Labrys monachus: one gene and its partner. The protein of the gene in region 1 interacts with the protein of each later gene in a pairwise test. Links are inferred from orthologs where the notes say so. Each region holds a gene or a part of one and is shown in the gene's direction. Other genes may lie near its edges.

Region 1 (8,504 bases):
TGGGCGGGCTGCCGCTCGCCGTGACCGATAATCTCAATTTCGGCAATCCGGAACGGCCGGACATCATGGGCCAGTTCGTCGGCTGCCTCGACGGCATCGGCGAGGCCTGCCGCGCGCTCGACTTCCCGATCGTGTCCGGCAACGTCTCCCTCTACAACGAGACCAACGGACGCGGCATCCTGCCGACCCCGACGATCGGCGGCGTCGGCCTCGTCGAGGATGTCGCCGTCACCGCGTCCATCGCCTTCAAGGCGGCCGACGAGACGGTCGTGCTGGTCGGCGAGGCCGGAAGCTGGCTCGGGCAGTCCGTCTGGCTCGCCGAGATCATCGGGCGGGAGGAAGGAGCGCCGCCGCCGGTCGATCTCGCCGCCGAGAAGCGCCGCGGCGACTTCATCCGCAGCCAGATCCGTGCCGGCGTCGTGAAGACCTGCCACGACGTCTCGGACGGCGGCCTCGCGGTGGCCGTGGCCGAGATGGCGATGGCCGGAGGCATCGGCGCCGATCTTTCCAAGGCGCCGCAGGGCACCCATCCCCATGCCTTCTGGTTCGGTGAAGACCAGGGCCGCTATGTCGTGGCCCTGTCCCCCGGCACGGTCGGCTCCTTCAGCAAGGCGGCCGCGGATGCCGATATCCCCGTCATCGTCCTGGGCAGAACCGGCGGAAACGCCTTGATCCTGCCCGAAGGCAGGCCCATCGTGGTTTCGACGCTCAGCGAGCGCCATGAAGCCTTCCTGCCCGGCCTGATGGATGCGGCCGGCAAGGCTGCCTGAGAAGGATTTCCGCCCCATGCCGATGCCGGCCACCGATATCGAAGCGCTTATCAAGGCGAGCCTCCCCGACGCCCGGGTCGAGATCCGGGACCTCGCCGGCGATGGCGACCATTATTCGGCCACCGTGGTCTCCGAGGCCTTTCGCGGCAAATCCCGCGTCGCGCAGCACCAGATGGTCTATGCGGCGCTGAAGGGAAGAATGGGCGGCGTCCTGCACGCCCTCGCCTTGACCACCTCCGCGCCCTGAAACGGCAGGCTTCAGCCAAATAGTTGGTCGCGGCCCATGACATTGCGCCGCGACGTGCTTAAATGACTTAAATCAGCCTTTGAGATCGGGATTGACCATGAGCGATATCGCATCCTTCATCGAGAATGAGATCAAGTCCAACGACGTCGTACTGTTCATGAAGGGCACGAAGGCCTTTCCGATGTGCGGCTTTTCCGGACAGATCGTGCAGATCCTCGATTATCTCGACGTCGACTACAAGGACCACAACGTCCTGGAAAATCCGGACCTGCGCAGCGGCATCAAGGATTTCTCCAACTGGCCGACAGTGCCGCAGCTCTATGTGAAGGGCGAATTCGTCGGCGGCTGCGACATCACCCGCGAGATGTTCCAGTCCGGCGAACTGGTGACGTTCCTGCAGGAGAAGAACATTCCGGTCAAGGCGCCGGCGCGGGCCTGACCGTCGCGCGATCCTGCCGCCCCTTTGCCGGCCGGTTCGGCCGGCCTTCATGCCCGGGCCGGTCCCGGGCATCTTGATTCAGGCTGCCTGATTCCGCCCTTCTCCCTGGAGCCGAAGCCTAACGCCCGCGCATGACGTTGACGATGACGACGCCGAGGATCGCCAGCGCGCCGCCCGCCATGCCGGCGGCGGTGGGGATCTCGCCGAGCCAGACGAAGCCGATCAGCGTCGCGGTCGGCGGCACGCCGTAGAGGAAATTGGCGGCACGCGCGGCGCTCAGCCGCTTCAACGCGATCGCCCAGGTGACATAGCCGACGGCCGTCGGCACCAGCACCATGTAGAGGACCGACCACACGACCCTTGCCGGGGCGAGCGTGAGCGCCGTCCATGTCTGCGGCACCGCGGGCAGCAGGGGAATGGCGCCGAGCATCAAGATCCAGGCTGTCACCGCCAGGGCGGGGAGACGCCGCAACACCGGCTTTTGCAGCACGCTGGCGACCGCCGCGCACATGGCGGCACCGAGTATCAGCAGGGCGTTGGGATCGAACCGGAAATCGCCTCGCGCCGCCGCGGCGATCAGCCCCACGCCGGCGAAGGACACCGCCGTGCCGATCCAGCCCCAGCGTCCGAAGCGCTCGTCCAGCAGGAAGAAGGCGATCAGCGCCGTGAAGACCGGCATGGTGTTGATGATGAAGCTGGCAGGCCCTGCCGGCACCGTCAGCTCCCCGGTGTTGAGCAGCACGGCATAGAGCGCGATGAAGAGAACGCCGGCGACCGCGAGGCGGATGAGGTCGCCGCCCGTCGGCAAGGGCGGGCGCGCCAGTGCGAGATAGGCCGCGGCGAGAAGGCCGGCGGCGACATAGCGCGCCGCCGCCAGATCGATCGGCGTCAGCGATTCCAGGCACACGCGTATCGTCACGAAGGACGACGCCCAGGACAGGATGGTGAACAGGATCGCGCCGAAGGCGACGAGGTCGAATTCACGGCCCTTCCCGGCAGTTGCAGCCATGCTTGTCGTCGCGTCCATGATTTCCACCTCTTCGGCCGAGCCCAGGCGGCGGGAATAGAGGAGACAGGCTTGCTTGAAAAGCAACGCAATCGATGATCATCTGTGCGTATGGTTCACAGCTCCCCCAAGCTCCCGCCGCTGGACACCCTCGAAACCTTTGCCCACGCGGCACGGCTGGGCTCGTTCTCGGCTGCCGCCGAACAGATCGGCCTCACCCATGGCGCCGTCTCGCGCCAGATCGGGCGCTTGGAGCGCTGGATGGGTGTTCGCCTGTTCGATCGGGAGGCACGAGGCGTGATGTTGACGCCGGAGGGGATGCGCTTCCTCGCGCGAGCCGAGGAAGCCCTCGCTTTGCTCGAAGACGATGGCGAACGCTGGCCGGCGAACCGGCGGACGAAATCCCGCGGGCGCGCCCTGGTCCGCCTCTCCGTCACGCCGTCCGTGGCCTCCCTGTGGCTGTTCTCCCGCCTCGCGCGGCTCGAGGGCACGGATCTCCATGTCGAACTCGTGCTCGAGCACCGCCTCGCCGACTTCGCCGAAGGCATCGATCTCGCCATACGCTGCGGCAAGGGGCCCTGGGCCGGCGTGCGCGGCATGCAGCTCTGGCGCGAGACCCTCTTTCCGGTCGCGGCCCCGGCTCTGGCGCAGCGGCTTGCGAAAGATACCGGCGGCGCCCCCGACGCAGCAGATCTTTTCGCCTTGCCGATCCTGCACGATTCCAACGTCGAGGGCTGGCGGCGCTGGCTCGCGGCGGCCGGCCTCGGTTACACGGCGCGCATCGAAGACCGCCGCTTCGAGGACTACAACCTCGTGCTCGACGCCTGCGTGCAGGGTCTCGGTGTCGCCCTCGCCCGGCCGCCGCTGACGGAGGCGGCCCTGGCAGCGGGCCTCATCGTGCCGATTTCGAGCCAGTCGGTGGAAAATCTCGTCGCATTCCACCTGATCCGTCCCGACGAGGCGCTGCGCGGCCCGGCCGCCGAATTCGCCAGGCGTTTTCTCGAGGAGGCAGGCCACGGCGAAGGCGCCATTGCCGGCTTTCTCGCCTCGACGGCACGCCAGAAGGGCTGATCGTCCCGATCATGGCTTCGGCGCATTTCCGGATCGAAAGGCACCGTCGACGATTCGCGCGATGCTCTACGCCGGTTTTTCGCCGAAATGCCGATGCCACACGGGTGCGATGGTCGGACGGACCGAGACGGTCTCCGTGATCCGCGTGAGCTTGGGGCATTCCTTCGCGCGCCATTCCGCGCCGATCGCCCAGTTGCTGATGACCGCGATGGCAAGATCGATGGCCGAGAAGCCGGACAGCAGGAAACTGCCTCCCGCACTGGCCGCCTGCTCGACCAGGACCCAGCGCTCCCGGATCCGGTGGCGCACGCGCGAGCGCATGGCGGTATCCGAGGTTTCCGGCGGCGCAAAGCGCAGCGGGTAGTCGTAGACCTCGATCAGCGGATAGATTTCGGCAGCGACGTGGATGAGCCACCGCAGGGCATGGCGGCGGTCCGGCGCATCGATGGCCGGCATCAGATTGGCGTCGGGATGCGCTTCGCTGAGCGCCAGCAGGATGGCCGCGGACTGGACGATCGTCGTGCCGTCCTCGAAGCGCAGCGCGGGAATCTTGCCCAGGGGATTGATCGCGAGATATTGAGCGTGATGCTGCTCGTCCTTGGTGAGATCTATGTCGATCAGATTCACCGGCTGTCCTGCTTCCGCCAATGCGGCTTCAATCATGAAGGAGCCGGAATCAGGTTCGCCCCAGAGCGTGTAGACCATCTAGACCTCGCAGCACAGCCCGGCCGATACGACCGGCTAGCTCCACACAAATGGCAGATTCAGCGGTGAGAGATTCGGTTCACCATCCCGCTTCGTAGACCGTACGCCGCCATGCGGCCATCAATTCTTCTCATTGTCGGCTTACCGTTACCGACCATAAGCGTCTACACTCTTATGTCTCATGATCTTTTTGCAATGCGGCCATCCCGATTTGCCGACCATCAACAAGATCGACCACCGTCTCCCGCGCCTGCAAATCTCTTGATTCATCTCATAAAAAGAAGGGCCACCCCACTGGGCGGCCCCTCTGCGACCTCGTGCGCTGAAAGCGATCAGCGCGAATAGAATTCGACGACCAGGTTCGGCTCCATCTGGACCGGGTAAGGCACGTCCTGCAGCGTCGGCACGCGGATATACTTGGCGATCAGCTTGGAATGGTCGACTTCGATATAGTCGGGAACGTCACGCTCGGCGGAGGCGACCGCTTCGAGGACGAGGACGAGTTCCCTGGACGCTTCCTTGACTTCGATCACGTCGCCCGGCTTGACCTTGTAGGACGGCACGTTGACGCGGCGGCCATTGACCTTGACATGCCCGTGATTCACGAACTGGCGCGCAGCGAACACGGTCGGCACGAACTTGGCGCGATACACGACGGCATCGAGGCGGCGCTCGAGCAGGCCGATCAGGTTGGCCGACGAGTCGCCCCGCAGACGAAGGGCTTCCTCGTAGATCTTGCGGAACTGCTTTTCCGAGATCGAGCCGTAATAGCCCTTCAGCTTCTGCTTGGCGCGCAGCTGCGTGCCGAAGTCGGACAGCTTGCCCTTGCGGCGCTGGCCGTGCTGGCCGGGACCGTATTCGCGGCGGTTGACCGGGCTCTTCGGACGGCCCCAGATATTCTCGCCCATACGGCGATCGATTTTATACTTTGCGTTGTGGCGCTTGGACATCGCGTCCTCTTTTGAATTGCAGACGGGTGAGGAACGCGCCCTCCTCTGCCGATGCCGGCTGACAGATGCCCGAAACCGGGCATCACGGGTGCGTAAAACATCACGCGGGACCCGAAGGCCCCGCGCGTAGGGTTCGCTTAGTCGAAAGCGGACCTTGTGTCAATTCCATGAAGGCGCATCGCGCCGTGAAGCCCTGTCAATGAACGAGGGCTCCCATGGTCTCGACGCCGAGGCGAGGCAGGCCGCGCGCCAGCAACGCCTTCCTGAGCGCATCGGTCACGCCGGCGCCGCTCGTGAAGATGGCGAGCGCCTCCTCCGGCTCAGCCGAAGGGGGAAGCGGACCGAGGAGGTCGGCGGTGCGGCGGGCGATGGCCGGCGCGGGATCGAGCCAGGCGACCGGCCAGGGCGCGACCTGCCGCATCAGGTCCAGCACCAGCGGATAATGCGTGCAGGCCAGCACGACGATATCGGTGCGCCGGCCGCCGGTATCCACGAAGCAGGGCGAGATTTCCGCCAGCACGGCGGCAGGATCGACCGCCTCGCCCTTCAGATGCCGCTCGGCCAGGGCAGCAAGGCCCACCGCGCCGACGAGTTCCACGGCGATGCCGGCAGCGAAGGATTGGACGAGCGCGCGGGTATAGTCTCGCCGGACGGTACCGGGCGTCGCGAGAATGGCGACACGTCCCGTCCTCGTCTGCGCCACGGCCGGCTTGATGGCCGGCACCGTGCCGACGAAGGGCGTGCTGAAACGGCTGCGCAACGCGGGAAGGACGAGGGTGGACGCGGTGTTGCAGGCGATCACCACGACATCCGGCCGATACAGGGGAATCAATCGGTCCATGACCGCGGTCACGCGGGCGATCACGGCATCCTCGGGCAGGCGGCCATAGGGGAACACGGCATCGTCGGCGGCATAGACGAAGCGGGCGCCGGCAAGCGCCGTCCGCAGTTCGGAAAAGACGGTGAGGCCGCCGAGGCCCGAATCGAAGACGAGGACAGTTGGAGTGCGGTCAGACATGACCGCAACTCCATAAACCGTGCCAGCCAGAAGGTCGACCCGTCCAGGGTCTTCTTCCGAATGATCGAAGCCAACCGGATTCAATCGCCGCATTTTAGTTGCCCGTACGCAATACCCAACCGGGCGCATACACATTCAACCGCAGGAGGGTGAAGGAAGGGTTTCCACTGCCGGAAATTTTCGGTCCCAAAGCGGCACGCCCGGAACCGGCGTCCGCCCCGGCATTCAGTCGCGCCGGGTGCGCGTGCCCTGCCTGCCGCCGACGAGCGAGGCGACGGCGCCGCGCATGGTCTGCACATCCTGCTCCGTCATTTCGAGCCGGTGCCAGATATTGCGGAAATTGCGCATCATGATGTCGCGTTTCTCCGGCGGATAGAAGAAGGAGACGGCATCGAGTTCCTTCTCCACATAGTCGAAGAAGGCGAGCATGTGCTCGCGCGTGGCCGGCGGCGAAGACCGCGTCGGGGCGATCGGCGCCTTGCCGCCGGAGACCAGCTTCCACCATTCATAGCCGACGAGCAGCACGGCCTGCGCCAGATTGATCGAGGTGAAGGCCGGGCTGACCGGAAACGAGACGATGGCATCCGCCAGCGCCACGTCGTCGTTGGACAGGCCCATGCGCTCGGGCCCGAAGAGGATGCCGGCGCGGGAGCCGCCCTGGGCGAGATCCTGCACCTTGGCGGCCGCTTCGTCGGCGGCGAAGACGGGCTTCATCTGGCCGCGCTCGCGCGCCGTGGTGGCGAGGACGTAATGGAGGTCGGCGACCGCGTCCCGCGTCGTCTCGAAGAGCTTGGCATTGTCGAGGACCGAGGCGGCTCCGGAAGAGGCCTGGCGCGCGCCCTTCTTGGGCCAGCCGTCGCGGGGGGCGACGAGGCGCATCTCGACGAGGCCGAAATTCATCATGGCACGGGCGCACATGCCGATATTTTCGGCGAGCTGGGGACGGACGAGAATCACGACGGGCGGCGTCACGGCATTGTTCCAAAGACGGGAATCCAAGCTCCATAGCGCCGATCGGCCGTCGGGTCGATCCCCGTTCCCCTTGGGGAACGATCCGGGAGGGCCGGCCCCTCGATCCCGCACCGCACCGGCGCGGCAAAAATTGCCGCAACCCCGGGGCCTGAACTTCCCCCCGCCGGGAGGCGGTGCTATAGGCCGCCATATTTCCAAAAAACGAGGCGTGCACGATGGCGAAGATCAAGGTGGCCAATCCGGTCGTCGACATGGACGGCGACGAGATGACCCGCATCATCTGGCAGCAGATCAAGGACAAGCTGATCTTCCCCTATCTCGACATCCAGCTCGATTATTACGATCTCGGCGTCGAGAATCGCGACAAGACCGGCGACAAGGTCACGATCGAGGCCGCCGAGGCCACCAAGCGCCACGGGGTGGCGGTGAAATGCGCCACCATCACGCCGGACGAGGCCCGCGTGAAGGAGTTCAACCTCCACGAGATGTGGAAGTCGCCGAACGGCACCATCCGCAACATCCTCGGCGGCGTGATCTTCCGCGAGCCGATCATCTGCAAGAACGTGCCGCGCCTCGTGCCGGGCTGGACGCAGCCCATCGTCGTCGGCCGCCATGCCTTCGGCGACCAGTATCGCGCCACCGATTTCCGCTTCCCGGGCAAGGGCACGCTGACGATCAAGTTCGTCGGCGAGGACGGCACGGTGATCGAGAAGGAAGTGTACAAGTCGCCGGGCGACGGCGTGGCGCTCGCCATGTACAACCTCGACGAATCGATCCGGGAATTCGCCCGCGCTACCTTCAACTACGGCCTGCAGCGCAATTTCCCTGTCTACATGTCGACGAAGAACACCATCCTGAAGGTCTATGACGGCCGCTTCAAGGATATCTTCGCCGAGATCTTCGCCAATGAATTCAAGGCGGAATTCGACAAGCGCAAACTGACCTATGAACATCGCCTGATCGACGACATGGTCGCTTCGGCGCTGAAATGGTCGGGCGGCTACATCTGGGCCTGCAAGAACTACGACGGCGACGTGCAGTCCGACATCGTGGCGCAGGGCTTCGGCTCGCTGGGCCTGATGACCTCCGTCCTGCTCACGCCCGACGGCAAGACCGTCGAGGCCGAGGCGGCGCATGGCACGGTCACCCGCCACTATCGCGAGCACCAGAAGGGCAAGGAGACGTCGACCAACTCCATCGCCTCGATCTTCGCCTGGACGCGCGGGCTCGCCCATCGCGCCAAGCTCGACGACAATGCGGAACTCGCCAAGTTCTCCGCCACGCTGGAAAAGGTCTGCGTCGACACCGTCGAGTCCGGCTTCATGA
Region 2 (12,194 bases), 2.7 Mb from region 1 along the record:
TTGGCGCGCTTGGTGACGTTCTCGTAGAACACGCCCGCCGGAAGCTTTTCCAGCGTGAGCTCGATGCCGATCTGGCGCAGCGAGGTCTGGATCAGGAGCGCGATCGGCTCCTGCGTCGGATCGCCCGCATTGTAGGACAGCGTCGTGCTCACGCCCTTGCCGAAGCCGGCCTTGGCGAGCAGGTCCTTGGCCTTGGCGACATCATATTTGTAGGAAAAGAAGCTCTTGTCCACCATCGGATAGATGTAGGGCATCGGCGCGGTCTGGGCGTCGGCATAGCCGTAATAGATGGTGCGGATGATCTCGTCGCGCGGCAGAGCGAGGTTGACGGCGCGCCGCACGTCGACATTGTCGAACGGCTTGATCTTGGCGTTGAGTTCCAGCCAGATCATGTAGGACGAGTTGACGGCATCGACCGCGACGTTCTTCTGCTTCTTCAGGGCCTCCAGCTCGCGCGGCTGCAGGAACTGCGCGATGTCGACGGCGCCGCCCTGCAGGAGCGAGAAGCGGCTCGCCGACTGCGGCACTTCGCGCATGATCACGCGCTTCATCGCCGGCTTGGTGTCCCAGTAATCGTCGCGCGCCTCGAAGACGGCCTGCTGGCCGCGCACGAGCTGGGCGAGGCGGTAGGGGCCGAAGCCGGCGCTGTCGTTTTTGAGGAAGGCGACGGCCCAGGGGTCGGCCGAGCCGCCGACTTCGGCGCATTTGGTGGCGTCGTAGATGGGATTGGCGAGGTTGCACTGCTGCTTCAGCAACAGCGGGTTGGGCTTTTCGAGATTGAAGGAGATCGCATGCTCGCCCTCGACCTTGATCTGGTCGGGCGAGGTCAGGCCGAGCACCGCGGTCTGGAACAGGCCCTGGCCCTTCAGGTTGAACTTGCGGTCCCAGGTCCACTTGACGTCCTTGGACGAGAAGGTATTGCCCCAGTTGGACTTGACGCCCTCGCGCAGCTTGAACGTCGCCTTGCGACCGTCCGGCGAGACCTCCCAGGATTCGGCGAGGCGCCCCTTGAGCGCCATGCCGTCGGGCTTGTCGGCATGCACCGAGGTATCCTCCCGCAGCACGCCGGGGGCGTCGGGGTCGGGTACCTTCTCATAGCCGAGCATGTATTCGTAGAGAGCCCCCAGCGAGTCGATGGAGCCGAGGCTCACGTCGAATTCGATGTCGAGCCCCTGCGGCGTCGCCGGCGCGGCGATCACCAGCGTGTCGCCGGCGCCCTGCGCCGCCGCCTCGTTCGCCCCGAAGGACGCGGGCAGCACCGCGGCGCCGCCGGCCGCCGCGGCCACCTGCAGGAATTGCCGGCGGGAAGGCCCAAGCTTCATTCGCGTAAACGGGTCAGACATGTTGATCCCCAGGGGTGATGGTGTGGCGGCAAGCTCCGCCTTTTGCCTTTTTGGTCAGACCGAGATTTGCCACTTAGATAGAGCCATTATATTGGTCAGGCCGTCAATGGAAAAAAATGAGCAGCATCTGCACAAACTTTGCACTTTATGGCCAAAATTTGAATTATATAGAATATTTGGTCAGACCAACGTCGGCGGCAGCGCAACCGAGATAGAGCCAGATGAAGAAGATTTGTTTGATAACCACCGGCGGCACGATCGCATCGCGGCGCAACAGCGAGACGGGCCATACGGTCGCCGGCGTCAGCGGCCATGACTTGCGGGCCAGCCTCCACGATCCGCTGCCGGACATCGAGCTGGAGGTCGAGGAGTTCTGCAACATCGGCAGCTATGCCTTCGACCTGCCTTTGGCCTTCGCGCTCGCCGCCCGCATCAACGCCAAGCTCGACGGCGGCTGCGACGGCGTGGTCGTCACCCACGGCACCGACACGATGGAGGAGAGCGCCTACATGGCCGAGCTGCTCCTGCGCGGCGACAAGCCCGTGGTGTTCACCGGCGCCCAGCGCGCCGCGGACCAGCCCGACACCGACGGCCCCCGCAACATCGCCGACGCCGTGCGCCTCGCCGCCGCGCCAGCGGCCCGCGGCCTCGGCGCCATGATCTGCTTCGAGCAGGAATTCCACGCCGCCCGCGACGTGACCAAGACCCATACCTCGCGGGTGGACACCTTCATGTCCGGCGAGCACGGCAAGCTCGGGGAGATCGACGCGGGACAGGTGTTCGTCCATCGCCGGCCGACTTTGCGCCGGACCTATGCGCCCGCCGCCCTCGAGCCGGCGGTGGAGCTCGTCAAGCTCTCGATGGGCTCGACCGACGGTTATCTGCGCTATGCCGCCGCCCATGGCACCAAGGCCTTCGTCCTCGAGGGGTTCGGGCTCGGCAACGCCCCGCCCGCCGTCACGGCGGCGGCGGTCGAGATCGTCCGCGCCGGCATTCCCGTGATCATGACCTCGCGCTGCCCCAAGGGCCGGGTGAAGCCGGTCTACGGCAATGGCGGCGGCCGGGACCTCGCCGACGGCGGCGTGATCTTCGCCGGCGACCTCAACGGCCCCAAGGCGCGCATCCTCGCCGCCCTGCTTCTCGGGCTCGGCCTGGACAGCGAGGCGCTGAGGGCGGAGATCGACTATCTCGGCGGGTAGCGCCATCGGCCGGCAGCGGCCCTGTGCGGGGAGCGTCGGTCACCGACCGACCTTCTCCCAGCACATGCGCGGCTTGCAGGCCCGACGCAGCCTCTCAATACCGCCCGACGAGCAGGCCGCCATCCACCACGATCACCTGTCCGGTGATGTAGCGGGCCGCCTCGGAGGCGAGGAACACGGCGACATCGGCGACCTCCTCCGGCTCGCCGGTGCGCCCGAGCGGGATGAACTTCGCCGCGGCCTCCAGCCCCTCGGGGCCGAGGGAGTGCTCCTTCGAGAGCGCCTGGGCGGTGCGGATATAGCCGGGCGCGATGCCGTTGACGCGCACCCCGTCGCGCGCCAGTTCGACGGCGAGGCCGCGCACCAGGCCGACGACGCCGGTCTTGGCGGCCGAGTAGTGCACATGCTCGTCCCAGCCATAGGCGACGCCCATGATCGAGGACAGCGCGATGACGCTGCCCTTGCCGTTGCGTCGCATGGCCGGCGCGGCGGCGCGCACGATGCGGAAGACGCCGCCGAGGTCGATGTCGAGCGTCTGGTCCCATTTCTCGTCGGTCAGCTGCGCGAGCGGCACCTTGTGGGCGATGCCGGCATTGGCGAGCACGACGTCGAGCGGTCCGTATTTCCTCTCCACCTCGGCGACGACCGCATCGGCCTGCTGCGTGCTGCGCACGTCGAGCGCGTGGAACTCGGCGCTGCCGCCCTCGGCGGCGATCGCCTCGACGACATCGCGGCCTTCCGCCTCGAGGACGTCGGTCACGATCGCGCGGTAGCCGGCCCGGGCGAAGGCGAAGGCGGAGGACCGGCCGATGCCGATCCCGCCTCCGGTGATGATTGCGGTCTTCATGGCCATCCTGGCCCCTCCTTTGCTGGCGGAAAAACGGCGGCGGCGCCGGGAACGCCCCTGTCACCCCGAGGGGCAAGAGAACGCGGGTGAAAAGGGACAGGTGTGTTCATCGTCCCGACCTCCTGCGCCGCCGACCTCGGCAAGCCTATCCTCGGAGATCGCGGGCGGCCAGCGCGCTTCCTTCACGCCGCCTCGCATCGGCTCGCTTGTCAGGCCCGGCCGCCGCCGCTATCGAGGTCGGACGGCAGGCATCTCCGCTCCCGCCCCGGCGGGCGGGCGCCCCTGCTGCAACCCTGCCGGCCGAGGCCGAGGAGAAAGACCCATGCGTCAGCATTCGATCGCCGCCATTCCCGCCGACGGCATCGGAAAGGAGGTCATCGCGGCCGGCCTCCAGGTGCTCGCCGAGTTGGAGCGGCGCTGCGGCGACTTCCGGCTGGCGGTCACCGAATTTCCGTGGGGATCGGATTTCTACCGCCAGACCGGGCGCATGATGCCCGCCGACGGCCTCGACACGCTGCGCGGCTTCGACGCCATCTATTTCGGCGCGGTCGGCGATCCCGGCCTGCCCGACGACCTCACATTGTGGGGCCTGCGCCTCGCCATCTGCCAGGGCTTCGACCAATATGCCAATGTGCGGCCCGTCCGGCTCCTGCCGGGTATCGCCGGCCCGCTGCGCAACGCCCGGCCTGAGGACGTCGATTTCGTCATCGTGCGCGAGAACAGCGAGGGCGAATATTCCGGCAATGGCGGTCGCACCCATCGCGGCCAGCCGGAGGAAGTGGCGACGGAAACCTCGATCTTCACGCGCACCGGCGTCCGGCGCATCATGGAGTTCGCCTTCCGGCTCGCCATGACGCGCACCCGGCGGCAGGTCAGCGTGGTGACGAAATCCAACGCCCAGCGCCACGGCATGGTGCTGTGGGACGAGATCGCCGCCGAGGTCGCGGCCGCCTTTCCCGAGGTGGCGGTGGACAAGGTGCTGGTCGACGCCATGACGACACGCATGGTGCTGAAGCCCGAAAGCCTCGACGTGGTGGTCGCCACCAATCTCCACGCCGACATCCTGAGCGATCTCGGCGCGGCGCTCGCGGGCAGCCTCGGCATCGCGCCCACGGCGAACATCGACCCGAGCCGCCGATATCCCTCGATGTTCGAGCCGATCCACGGCTCGGCCTTCGACATCGCCGGGAAGGGCATCGCCAATCCGCTGGCGACGTTCTGGACCGGCGCCATGATGCTGGAGCATCTCGGCGAAGCACCGGCGGCCGCCCGGCTGATGCGGGCCATCGAGCAGGTCACGGGCGGCAATTTCCCGCTCACGCCGGATCTCGGCGGCACCTCGACCACGCAGGAGATCACCGCCGCGGTCTGCAGCGCGATCCGCCGCGAGGCGTGATCAGAACAGGCTGGGCAGCCGGCCGGCCGGGAAGGAGCCGATGCTGACCTTGCCGTTGGCGAGCCTGACCGGCACCTCCACGGCGGTCTTGCCGTCGATGTTCGTCGGCTTGCCGAGCATCGACAGGCCGACGCCCATCAGGCCGACCAGCCGGCCCGACGCCAGCCCCGCCTGCTGCAGGGAACCGCTCATCTCGTTGATGCCGGCGAGGGCGACGGTGAGGTCGCCGGCGGGGTGGCCGCCATCGTCCAGCGCCACCGTTCCCGCCGCCTTCACGCTGCTCGGCCCGCGATTGAGCTGCGCGAGCACGATCTGCAGCGAACCGCCATCGGCCGCCCAGGCACGCAGGCGCTCCCGCATCGGCCTGGGCTGCAGGTCGATCTGGGTGACGGTCGCCTGGAACTCGCCGCTGAGGGGCTCCGGTCCGCCCAGCATCCTGTCGAGCGGCGGCATGCTGCCCGCATCGGCCTTGGCCACCACGTCATAGGCGCCGGGCGCCGCATTGGCGCCCACCGCCAGCCGGATGTGGGCCTCGACATTGGCGCCGGCGACGAGGGAGGTCGCCTGCCCCGCTCTGGTGGCGTTGGCGTCGAGCCCTTTGATGACGATGTCGGCATTGCTCGGACCCGACGTCCAGATCCCCATGCTGGCCTCGGCGCTCGCCCAGTTCGCGGTGACCGTCGCGCCCTCGCCTTCCCCGTCGACGACGGTCAGCGGACCCTTGGCCTCGAGGATGACCTTATTGGGCTGGTAGACCTGCGCCACCGCGCCGAGATCGGCCAGGTGCACGTCGAAGGACTGCCCGGGCCGGGTCGAGGTGACCTGCGGATTGGTGCAGCGGACCTCCAGGCGGAAGGGATAGCCGCCGAAGCTCTGGTCGGCACAGCGGATCTGGCGCCCGAGTTCCGCCTGCCGCACCACGAAGCGGCTCCATTCGGACTGCACGCGCGTCGAGGCGTACCACCAGAAGCCGGACCACGCGACGACGACGACGCCGAGAAGCAGGGTCGGCAGGAAGACGCGCCTACCCGAGGCACGACGCTGCGATGGGGCGGGAGGGGAGGTCGGCAAGGCTTGGTCTCGCGATGGGGTGACGGCCGCTGGCGGCCGACTGGATGGAACCGTCAGCCGGTCCGGCTTGCTCTATCGGAATGAAATGAGGTATTTCGGCGGCCAGCAACCGCGACATCCGTCGCCGGGCGCCCAGGCCTCGCGGCGGCAGACGCAGCGACCTTCAGCCGAGCCTGCCCGCCCCCTCCGAACGGAAAATCCGCTGCCCGGGAGTCACCATGTCCGTTCCTGCCATCCGCGATCTGATCGAAGCGTCCCTTCACGCGGCCCTGCGGCCCGAGCGCCTGGCCGTGCTCGACGAATCGGCTGATCATGCCGGGCATGCCGGCCATCGAGACGGAGGAGAGAGCCATTTTCGCGTACGCATCGTTTCGGCGGCCTTTACCGGCCGCAGCCGTGTCGACCGCCACCGCATGGTGAACGAGGCGCTGGCGCCCGCCTTCGCACGCGGCGTTCATGCCCTGGCGATCGAAGCCAGCGCGCCGGGCGAACCGGCCCGCTGGTAGAGCGTTTTATGTTTTGACGGAATCGGCAAAACGCAAAGACGCGTCGAAAAACAAAGAGTTAGAACAAACCGCCGTTTCTGCCTGAACGCGCTTTGCTCTAGGGGATGCGATCCCGTCTCAGTTCGAGGAGACGATCGAGCCGGTGAAGATGTCCGGCATCGGCGAGAAGCTCGCGGTGCGCAGGGGCTTCACCGCCGCGCCCGAGAATTTCTCGGCGCGCAGGTCCTGATAGGCCGCGACGCCGAACTTGATCAGCACCGTGCGCGATGGGGCGGCGATCAGCGAGGCCGTCGTGGTCAGGTCCGGCTTGATGAGCTGGGCCTGCTCCTTGTTGCGCGCCGAAGGGACCGGGGCCGACAGGGAAACGAAGTTGAGCTTCTCGAAGCGGGTCGCCGTCAGGGTCGGACGAGGCGGCCGGGCCGTACGGGTCACCGGCGAAACATCGGCGAAACCGAGCGCCCGCTGGGGCTGCCGGCCGGCACTGCGCTTCATGAAGCCTTCGCCACCCTTGGACAGGTCGGCGAAGATCGCAGGGCGCGGCTGCAGCGTCGCGGAGGCCGAGGCGGGACGGGCCACCGGAACCTTCTCGGCGGACGGCGTGATCGAAGCCGGCCGTGCCGGCATCGCGGCGGCCGGCGCCGCGGCGCTCACATCCTGGGCGATGGCCGGGCCATCGAGAGACGCAACCTGCTGGGGCGGCGCCGACGGCACCGGTCCGCCATCCGGACGGACCGGCGGCAGCGGCACGTTGGACGCCGAAGCGCTGGTCATGTCGGGAACGCTGTCGCCGGCATCGGCGACCTCAACCGAGGCGTCGATGCCCGAGGGCCGCCGTTCGGGAAGGGGGATCGAGGCCATGCGGGCGGGCGATTCGAGCTGGGCCGGCCTGGCCATCGCCACGACGGTGGGAGCCGGTGCGGACGAGGACGGCGCCACGAGGCCGCCGCGCGAGGATGCCGAGGCCTGCATCATGGTCTCGGAAGGCGTCTGGCTGCTGCGATGGCCGAACAGGCTCGCGAAGAAACCGCCGCCGCCATTGTCGTCGCCGCCACCGCCGTCATCGTCGCCCGCGCCCTGCCGGCCGCCGACGGTGCCGCCCTTGCGCAGGATCTCGTTCATGGCGACCTGATAGCCCGCCATCGGGCGGCCGTCGGCCGGGATGAGCACCGTCTTCCCGTCGGGGAACACGGAGGCCAGCTCGCTGCGCGACATGCGCGGCCACATGCGGACACCGCCGGCATCCATATGCACGAAGGGCGAGCCCGAGGTCGGGTAGAAGCCGACGCCGCCGCGCTGGAGGCGAAGGCCTGCGACGCGCAGCTTGGACAGCGGCACGCCGGGAATGAAGAAGTCCATCGCCTTGCCGAGCGTATGCTGGCTGAATTTGGCGACGCCCCGCGAGCGCCGGCGCAGCATGCCGTTGGTTTCGGGCGAACGGTAGCCGCACACGACGTTGACGGGCTGGGTGGCGCCGACCGCGTGATAGGCGAGCCAGATGGTGTCGAACAGGCGCGGATCCATGCGCGTGGGCTCGTCGCGCCGCCAGTCGCGCAGGAACCAGTTCAGCTTCTTGAGCGCGTCGGAATCATACCGGCCGTCGCGCTTGTAGGTGATGTTGATCGTCTCGCCGGTATGGAGATGCTTCATCGACAGCGAGCGGGTCTCGCCATTGGCGATCGCGCTCTCGGTCTGGTCGACCGCGGCCCACATCGCCATGGTCGAGGCAAAGGCGGTGGCCATGATTCGGCCGGCACGCGACACTCGGATCCGGGGCAGAAAGCTGAATGGGTTTTGCACGATTACGGCTCTCGGCGGTTAGACTGCGGGAGCGAGGCCGCAAGAGCGCCCCGAGCGTAGTCCGAAGGGCGGGAGTCTCGCCGAGAATGGTTAAGGCACCGTTGATGCACCGTTCGACCCCTTTTTAATAGCCGCCGAAGCGGCTTTTGAAACATCTCCTTGCCTGCGGAACATGGCAAAAAGAGGAAGGCAGAATTGGTGGCAACACACCAACGCGAAATAGGGTTAACAGTTCCTTATCAGATTCTACCCCCGCAGGCCAAGTGCCGAAACGACCTTTTGGTCGTACCCGTAGAGGTCATCGACAAGTTTCAACTCGCCGCCCTCGTCCACATAGGCGGTGAAATAGGCAATGTGGACGGGGATCTTCTGCTTCAGGTCGATGCGTTGCTCGCGCCCGCCGACCATGCTTTCCACGCGATTCGCCGTCCAGCCGTTTTCAGCGCCCATGACGGTCTCCGCGAAGTTGTAAGGATTATCCACGCGAACGCAACCATGACTGAAGGCGCGCTTGTCCTTGGCGAACAGGCTGCGTGTCGAAGTGTCGTGCAGGTAGACCGAAAAATTGTTTGGAAACATGAACTTGATGTGGCCGAGCGCATTGTCCTCGCCCGGCGGCTGGCGCACCTGCATCTGGCCGTCGCGATAGGTCACCACGAAGCCGTGGCGGGCCAGGTAATCGGGATCCTCCGCCAGCTTGGGCAGATATTCCTTCTTGATGATCGACTGGGGCACGTTCCAGGACGGGTTCATCACCACGAAATCCATGGTGTCGGAAAACAGCGGCGTCGGCGTGTTCGGCTTGCCGACGACCACCTTCGATTCCAGGACGGGCACGCCGTTCCTGATCACGCGGACCTTGTATTCCGGCACGTTCACCAGCACGTAGGAATCGCCCATGTCGTGCGGCAGCCAGCGCCAGCGCTCCATATTGGCGACGATCTCGCTCTCGATATTGATTCGCGGGGTGCGCAGCGCGCTGTTCAGCGCCGCCACGGTCGCAGGGCCGAGCGTGCCGCTGGCCTTGAGGTTGCGCTGCGCCTGGAAGTCGCGCACCGCCTTCTGCAGCGCCTCGTCATAGACGGCGCCGTCGCCGTCGCTGGCGGTCAGCCCGAGGCGGGTGCGCAGCACCGCCACGCGGGTGTCGCTCATGCCGACCCTGAGCGTCGGGCCGGGCGGCACCAGCGGCGGCGCGGTCCGGGCCGTCGCGGCATTGGCGGCGCGCACCTCGGCGAGCTTGCGCTTCAGCGCCAGATATTGCGGGGCGACCGGATTGTAGCCTTCGAGCACGGCGACGGGATCGGCGGCGATGGCGACCGAAGCCAGCGCGGCGACGGCCTCCGGCATGTTGACGGCGGGCACGATGTCGCGGCCGATCTGGCGGGTGTCCACCCGCCCGCTCGAAGCCTGCCGGATATAGGTCAGGATGGCGGAGGCGATGGCGACCTCCGTCTGCGCCTGGCCGTCGGCGCCGGCCGAGGCCAAGATGTCGAGGCCCCCGACATGGAAGGCCGCAGCGTCGAGGCCGTCATCGCCGGCACGGCTCATGCGCTCGACCAGCGCCTTGGCGACCGGCGTCAGGGCGCCGTCGACCACCCAGAGCGGCGCATGATTGCGCAGGCCGTAGAAATCGCTGATCGCCTGCGCGTCCTGGCCGTGCCGGGCCACGAGGTCTTCGAGCCGGGCGGCGAGGCTGGCGGCGACGGCCGCGGCGTCCTGCGGCGCGCGGACCGACGGCGGTGTTTCCACCGGCTCGGCGGCGGCCGCGGGAGGCGTGCTCTGCACGGCCGGCGCGGGCTGCTGCACGGCCGGCATCGGCCCCGGCTCCGGGCCGGACGGCGCGGCCGGCATGGTCGAGGCCAGAGCGGGATCGGCGGCATGGGCGGGGGACGCCGCCGCCGACGGCTCCTGTGCCAGCGCCGGCAGCGGCACCGGCACGTCGCCGACCGGCGCGGGCGCCAGCGAGGAGGTGGAGACGGGGCCGGGATCCGGCTGCGGATCGGCGGACAGCGCCGCCCGTTCGCCCCGGGGCGAGGCGGCGGCCGGTTCCGTCTGTGGGCTCGCCGGCGCGTAGGCGTGTTCCTGCTCGGCCGGGCTCAGTGCCGGCACGTCGATGGCGGAAGGCTCGAGGCCGCTCCCGGCCAGGGCCGGGACGGTGAACGCACCCAGGGCCAGGGCCAGAGCAACCGAAGCCAGCAAGTTAGCGCGGCAATTCATTTTATCCCTCAATCATGACGCCGAAGGTAAGGCGCCACCTTTCCATCAATCGGATTGTGAACGCGACAATGCCAGTTTCAATACAAAATCCGGTGTGCGAACGATCACGCCGCCCGGTGGGCATCGGGGAAGACTTCGGGTCTCACGCCGATCGCCGCTTCGTCAAGGCCCAATTCCTTCAGCTTGCGGTAAAGGGTCGAGCGCCCGATGCCGAGCTTGCGGGCGACCTCCGTCATCTGGCCGCGATGGTGCCGGATGGCGAATTTCAGCATGTCGGCCTCCAGGGAGGCCATGGTCCGCACGTCGCCCCGCGCGTCGAGCATCGCCATGGTATGGGGATCGCGCACCGTGACGATCTCCCGCAGGGGCTGCCCGGTGATCATCGCCGGGCCGGCATGGACGGGCCTGGGCGGCAGCAGCGGCGCGGAGGGGATGCGCACGTCGAAGCCCTCCACGCGCGCCGCGATCTGCGGGAACTCGGCCACCCCGACCTCGTCGCCCTCCGCCAGGATCACCGCCCGGAACACCGCATTTTCCAGCTGGCGGACATTGCCGGGCCAGTCATAGGCCGCCAGCATCGCCAGCGCCTCGGCCGAGATGGAGCGGACGCGCCGGCCCTCCTCGACCGAGAATCGCGCCAGGAAATGCCGCGCGAGCTCGCCGACGTCGTCCCGCCGCAGCCGCAGCGGCGGCAGCATGATGGGAAAGACGTGCAGGCGGTAATAGAGATCCTCGCGGAACAGGCCGGCCTTGACCCGCTCGATGAGGTTGCAGCTGGTCGAGGAGATCAGCCGGAACTCGGTGCGCACCGGCCGGCGCGCCCCGACCGGCCCGACCTCGCCGCTGCGCAGCGCCTCGACGATCCTGGCCTGGAGGTCCAGCGGCAGTTCGCCGATGTCTTCCAGGAATAGCGTGCCGCCATGCGCCTCGGCGAACTTGCCCACCTGCCTGTCCGGCGCGCCGGCGACGCTGTTCTTCTCATGGCCGAACAGGATCGCCTCGGCCGTCTCCTCGGGCAGCGCGGCGCAGTTGACGGCGACGAACGGGCGGCCCCGGCGCTCGCCGGTCCCGTGGATCGCCCGCGCCACGGTCTGCTTGCCGGTGCCGGCCTCGCCCTCGATCAGGACGGGAATGGCCGAGCCCGCCGCCCGCTCGCTGAGATGGGCCACGCGTTCCATCTCGGGGCTGCGCACGACCATGTCCCTGAAGCCGAGAAGGCCGGCCGAACGCTTCGCCAGCAGGCGGGCATCGCGCTCGAGCGCATGCATCCGCAAGGCGTTGCGGATCGATATCTGCAGTCTTTCGCCGCCCACCGGCTTGACCACGAAATCGGCCGCGCCCGCCCGCATGGCCGAGATCACCGCGTCGATCGAGCCATGCGCGGTCTGGACGATGACGGGCACCGCGATGCCCTTGGCCCGCAGGCGGCCCAGCACGCCCATGCCGTCTAGATCGGGCATGACGAGATCGAGGATGACGAGGTCGATCCGGCCCGCCTCGATTTCGCGCAGCGCCGCCTCGCCGCCGTCGGCGAGCCGCGCATGGTAGCCGAAGCGCCGCACCATCGCTTCGAGGAGCCGGCGCTGCACCGGATCATCATCGGCAATCAGAACAGTCGAACCCATCAATCCCCCGCCGAATTCCTGCAATGCCCAAATCTTGCAATCTACGAATTCCGCGCGCTTGCCCTGGCCGGTCCGAAGCTCCGACCAGGGCAAGCCCGCCTCGGGGCCGCGCCCCGATGTGCCGTTTCGGATCATCTAGGAGCAGAAGCGTGAAGGACTGCTTAACGACGTTCGACGAAAATCCGATTGCGCC

Evidence for each region.
Region 2: the proteins of grxD (region 1) and J3R73_RS31275 interact in binary tests that used the Escherichia coli proteins (3 or more experiments, as listed by UniProt). The link is inferred for Labrys monachus from one-to-one orthologs.

What each region holds. Positions count from the first base shown.
Region 1 is NZ_JAUSVK010000001.1:4,173,033-4,181,536, forward strand. What follows is about bases 1-2,785. They hold grxD (Grx4 family monothiol glutaredoxin), read left to right. Parts: upstream 1-1,114; coding sequence 1,115-1,456; downstream 1,457-2,785. Other genes in these bases: purL (phosphoribosylformylglycinamidine synthase subunit PurL), read left to right, coding at 1-770; J3R73_RS19065 (BolA family protein), read left to right, coding at 787-1,017; J3R73_RS19075 (DMT family transporter), read right to left, coding at 1,575-2,483; J3R73_RS19080 (LysR family transcriptional regulator), read left to right, coding at 2,574-2,785. Outside these bases: more of J3R73_RS19080, read left to right, coding at 2,786-3,533; J3R73_RS19085 (glutathione S-transferase family protein), read right to left, coding at 3,600-4,238; rpsD (30S ribosomal protein S4), read right to left, coding at 4,571-5,188; murI (glutamate racemase), read right to left, coding at 5,385-6,206; J3R73_RS19100 (RNA methyltransferase), read right to left, coding at 6,432-7,178; J3R73_RS19105 (NADP-dependent isocitrate dehydrogenase), read left to right, coding at 7,394-8,504. UniProt on the Escherichia coli protein: Monothiol glutaredoxin involved in the biogenesis of iron-sulfur clusters.
Region 2 is NZ_JAUSVK010000001.1:6,864,290-6,876,483, reverse strand. Bases 4,853-7,718 are described here. They hold J3R73_RS31275 (BolA family protein), read left to right. Parts: upstream 4,853-6,074; coding sequence 6,075-6,362; downstream 6,363-7,718. Other genes in these bases: mepK (peptidoglycan L,D-endopeptidase MepK), read right to left, coding at 6,480-7,718; J3R73_RS31280 (DUF2125 domain-containing protein), read right to left, coding at 4,853-5,856. Outside these bases: J3R73_RS31300 (ABC transporter substrate-binding protein), read right to left, coding at 1-1,343; J3R73_RS31295 (asparaginase), read left to right, coding at 1,565-2,542; J3R73_RS31290 (SDR family NAD(P)-dependent oxidoreductase), read right to left, coding at 2,637-3,389; J3R73_RS31285 (tartrate dehydrogenase), read left to right, coding at 3,712-4,785; more of J3R73_RS31280, read right to left, coding at 4,786-4,852; more of mepK, read right to left, coding at 7,719-8,102; J3R73_RS31265 (L,D-transpeptidase family protein), read right to left, coding at 8,406-10,376; J3R73_RS31260 (sigma-54-dependent transcriptional regulator), read right to left, coding at 10,481-12,001. UniProt on the Escherichia coli protein: Transcriptional regulator that plays an important role in general stress response. Has many effects on cell morphology, cell growth and cell division. Acts by regulating the transcription of many genes, including dacA (PBP-5), dacC (PBP-6), ampC and mreB.